Regions from separate parts of the Halomonas sp. 707D4 genome, predicted to be linked through region 1. Evidence: predicted binding sites of a transcription regulator. Region 1 holds the regulator's gene; the other holds the start of a gene.
What was found. Region 1 encodes FNR, which switches genes on or off when oxygen is low (the NO sensors DNR and NnrR bind a similar motif). Its sites were predicted from a motif close to TTGATNTANATCAA; they were not measured.

Region 1 (2,395 bases):
GGCATGGATCACTTCGCCCGCCCCGAGGACAGCCTGGCCATCGCCCGGCAAAACGGTACGCTCCAGCGCAATTTCCAAGGCTACTCGAGCCATGCCCAGTGCGACCTGATCGGCCTCGGGGTGTCGGCGATCTCGCGGGTGGACGACGTCTACGCCCAGAACCCGGTGCGTCTGGACGACTACGCCGCCGCCCTCGACGACGGGCGCCTTGCGACCTGCAAGGGCCTGCGCCTGAATGACGACGACCTGATCCGGCGCGAGGTGATCGAGCGGCTGATGTGCGACATGCGCATCGACCTTGCCGCCATCGGCGAGCGCTTCGCGATAGACGCGGCGAGCTACTTCGCGACGTCCCTCGCTGCCCTGGATCAGGCCGAGCGTGACGGCCTGCTCACCCGTGACGGGCTTGTCCTCGAAGCGACCCCGGTGGGCCGGCTTTTGATCCGCCATCTGGCGATGGCGTTCGATACCACCCTGACACAGCAGTCCCCCGCGCGGTACTCTAGGATTTTGTAACCTGGGTTCGACCACGTCGCGGGTATAAAAAAGGAGAAGGTGATGCCGATTTCCGCCAGCCAGCGCCGCTCGCTTGCACAAGCGCCGCGCTGCCAGACCTGCAGCCTGAGTTCGCTGTGCCTGCCTCTGGCGCTGCAGATCGAGGATATCAGCCAGTTCGATGCGATCATCCGCCGCCGCGCGCCGCTGAAGAAGGGCGAGGCGCTGTTTCACCAGGGCGAGCGCTTCTCGAGCGTCTTCGCGGTGCGTTCGGGGAGCCTCAAGCAGGTGACCAGCGAGGGCAACGGAGAAGACCAGCTCACCAACTTCTACCTGCCGAGCGAACTGGTGGGCCTCGACGGCATCGACGACGAGTGCTACCCGGGCAGCGTCGTGGCGCTCGAGACCACCACGGTGTGCGAGATTCCCTTCAAGCACCTGGATGCGCTTTCCGAGGAGCTTCCCGAGCTTCGGGGCCAGCTCTATCGCAGCATGAGCAAGGAGCTGCGCGACGACCGGCGCATGATGCGCCTGCTCTCGCGCAAGACCGCCGACCAGCGCCTGGCCACCTTTCTCACGACGCTGTCGGACCGCTTTCGCCGCCGCGGCTACTCGCCCTACAGCTTCCGCCTCTCGATGGCGCGGGCGGACATCGGCAACTACCTGGGGCTCGCGGTGGAAACCGTCAGCCGTATCCTGAGCCGGCTGCAGAGCCAGCAGGTGGTGGCGGTGTCCGGTCGCGAGGTGAACATTCTCGACATGCCGAGGCTGATCACCCTGGCCGACGAAGAGACGCCGACCTAGACGTTGAAGGCCTGGATGCGCCCGGCCATGAGCTCGGCCTGGCGCTCTTCGAGCCGCTGGAAATCGAACAGCGCACGGTCGGCGAGCTGCGAGGGCGAAACGTTGGTGACCGCCCTGAACATGCTCTCAAGCCGGCCCGGGTACTTCCTGTCCCACTCGGCGAGCATCGCCTTGACGTTCTGGCGCTGCATGTTGGGCTGCGAGCCGCACAGGTTGCAGGGGATGATCGGAAATTCCATCAGCCGCGAGAACTCGGCGATGTCCGCCTCCTTGCAGTAGGCAAGCGGGCGGATGACGATGTTCTTGCCGTCGTCGGACAGAAGCTTCGGCGGCATCGCCTTGAGCGAGCCGCCGAAGAACATGTTCAGAAACAGCGTCTCGAGAATGTCCTCACGGTGGTGGCCAAGCGCGATCTTGGTCGCGCCGATCTCCTCGGCGAAGCCGTAGAGCGAGCCCCGGCGCAGCCGTGAGCAGAGCGCGCAGGTGGTCTTGCCCTCCGGCGTCTTCTCCTTGACCACCGAGTAGGTGTCGCGCTCGAGGATGTGGTACTCCACGCCCTGGGCGTCGAGGTAGCGCGGCAGCACGTGCTCGGGAAAGCCCGGCTGCTTCTGGTCGAGATTCACCGCCACCAGCGAGAAGTTCACCGGGGCGTTGCGCTGCAGGCTGCGCAGGATCTCGAGCATCGTGTAGCTGTCCTTGCCGCCGGACAGGCACACCATCACCCGGTCACCCTCGTCGATCATGTTGTAATCGAGGATGGCGTTGCCCACCTCGCGACGCAGCCGCTTCTGCAACTTGTTGAATTCGCGCTTCTGCTTGGCGTCGTGGTCCGCCGACGCGCTCACTAAGGCGGGGTCGGCAACGACGGGATCGAAATGATCGGGCTGCTGCATGTCGGACTGCTGCATGGTATGGGCACTGCCGGTGATGGAGACGAAGGGCGCCATTCTAGCAAGTCTGCCCGTGTCACCCAATACGCTAGGCGTGCAGGGCAGCGTCGCGCTGCAGGCGCATGTAGAGAAGCGCGCAGGCGCTCGCCTCGCCGAGCAGCGACGCCCCGCCGGGCGCGGGCAGCCGGGAGCGGGCGAGGGCCTCG
Region 2 (2,395 bases), on a different contig from region 1:
AGGTTGCCGAACCAGGCCACGAAGCCGACCTGGCTCAGCCCGCCGGCCAGCGCCACCAGGGTGGCGAACCACACGAAGGTGTTCCAGGCCGCGCGGTTATCCAGAATGTCGTTCCAGGTGACGATGCCGATCAACAGCATGGCGCAGATCACCACCAGCCCGACCAACGAGGCCGAGATCACGTCGCCGGCGAAGATCCACAGCAGCAGCGCCCCCACCACCAGCACGATCAGCGCGAGCTCGTTACGGGTCAGCGCGCCCAGCTTTTCGAGCTCCTCCCGTGCCCAGCTGGAAATCTCGCTGCCCGCCTTGACCTCGGGCGCGCACAGCCAGTAGCAGAGCAGCGGCACGATCAGCAGCAGCGCGATACCCACCGGCGCCACCGCCATGAACCACTGCCCCCAGCCAATGGTCAGGCCCGTGGCGCTCTCGGTCAGCGCGATGGCCAGAAGGTTGGGGGCAAGGGCGGTCAGAAACAGCGAGCTGGTCACGCAGGTGGAGGTGATCGCCGTCCACATCAGGAAGCTGCCCATGCGCTTCATGCTCGGGTCGTTGGGGTGGGAGTCGTAGAGCGGCGGCAGGTTGCGGATTACCGGGTACAGGGTGCCGCCGCTGCGCGCGGTGTTGGAGGGCGTGAAGGGCGCCAGCACCGCATCCGCCAGCATCACCGCGTAGCCGAGCGTCAATGTGCGCTTGCCCATCGACTTCACCAGCAGCAACGCGATGCGCCGCCCAAGGCCGGTCTTCTCGTAGCCCAGCGCGAACATGAAGGCGCCGAAGATCAGCCACACCGTGGAATTGGTGAACCCCGAGACCGCCCAGGCGAAGGCCTGATTGGCGGCGTTGAAGCCCTTCATCGCCAGCTGCTCCGGCGAGAACAGTACCCAGCGCGACAGCAGCGAGGCCAGGGTGACGCCCACCAGGCCGATCACGGCGCCGGGCAGCGGTTCGAGAATCAGCCCCACCACGCAGCCCATGAAGATGGCGAAGAAGTACCAGGCGTGGGGCGCCACGCCGGCGGGGGTAGGAATCAGCGCGATGACCAGCGCGACGACGAGGGGCGCCAGGAGTTTCCAGCGCGGCATGGGGTGAGCGGTGGTGTTCATGCGGGGTCTCCTGACCGGCAGCGCCAAGGCGGCACCAGGTTCAGGTTAGGGCGCCCCGCGAGCGCTTTGTTGACCTGCGTCAAGGGAGCTGCCGTTAGCCGCCGCCGGGCGCGTTCGGCGTGATAACGTCGAACCATCGATTCCCTGAAAAGAGCGCGCCGTGACGAGGCACTCAGAGCGAGGTGAGCCCATGCAGCAGCTGGATTTCGATATCGTCATCGTGGGTGGCGGCGGGGCGGGGCTGCGCGCCGCCATCGCCGCTGCCGAAAGCGCCCAGGCGGCCGGCGAGACCCAGCGCATCGCGCTGCTCTCCAAGGTCTACCCCATGCGCTCGCACACCGTGGCCGCCGAGGGCGGCGCGGCGGCGGTGACCAGCAAGGAGGACACCTTCCAGGCCCACTTCGACGACACCGTCTCCGGCGGCGACTGGCTGGTGGAGCAGGGGGTGGTGGAGTACTTCGTGCGCCACGCCCACCAGGAGCTGGTGCAGATGGAGCGCTGGGGCTGCCCCTGGAGCCGCCAGGCCGATGGCCGTATCCAGGTGCGCCGCTTCGGCGGCATGAAGACCGCCCGCACCTGGTTCGCCGCCGACAAGACCGGCTTTCACATGCTCCACACCCTGTTCCAGACCTCGCTCAAGTACCCGCAGATCGAGCGCTTCGACGAGTACTTCGTGCTCGACCTGGCGGTGCACGACGGCGCGGTGATCGGCGTGATTGCCCTCGAGATCGCCACCGGCGAGCTCTGCGTGCTGCGCGCCAAGGCCGTGGTGCTGGCGACCGGCGGGGCGGGGCGGCTGTTTCGCTTCAACACCAACGCCGGCATCGTCACCGGCGACGGCATGGCGATGGCCTACCGCCACGGCGTGGCGCTGCGCGACATGGAGTTCGTGCAGTACCACCCCACCGGGCTTCCCGGCTCCGGCATCCTGATCACCGAGGCGTGCCGGGGCGAAGGCGGCATTCTGCTCAACAAGGATGGGCGGCGCTACCTGCAGGATTACGGCCTCGGCCCGGAAACGCCGCTGGGCCACCCGGAGAACAAGTACATGGAGCTCGGCCCCCGGGACAAGCTCTCCCAGGCGTTCTGGCAGGAGCAGCAGGCCGGGCGCACCGGCACCTTCGGCGACAGCGACGTGGTCTATCTCGATCTTCGCCACCTGGGTGAAAAGACCATCCTCGAGCGGCTGCCCTTCATCTGCGAGCTGGCCCGCGCGTACATCAACGTCGATCCGCTCAAGGAGCCGATCCCCATCCGCCCGGCGGTGCACTACACCATGGGCGGCATCG

Region 2: BIS11_RS12705 (anion permease) is a predicted target of FNR. The motif match lies at 1,176-1,189, and genes of this name have one in related genera.

The regions. Positions count from the first base shown of each region.
Region 1 covers NZ_JAMZBD010000363.1:155-2,549, forward strand. Annotated here, with positions in the region: partial or broken gene BIS11_RS13675 (coproporphyrinogen III oxidase) at 1-516, shown strand, start outside; gene fnr (fumarate/nitrate reduction transcriptional regulator Fnr) at 559-1,299, shown strand; gene ttcA (tRNA 2-thiocytidine(32) synthetase TtcA) at 1,296-2,246, opposite strand; gene BIS11_RS13690 (DNA polymerase III subunit epsilon) at 2,278-2,395, opposite strand, start outside.
Region 2 covers NZ_JAMZBD010000312.1:541-2,935, reverse strand. Annotated here, with positions in the region: gene BIS11_RS12705 (anion permease) at 1-1,106, opposite strand, end outside; partial or broken gene frdA (fumarate reductase (quinol) flavoprotein subunit) at 1,297-2,395, shown strand, end outside.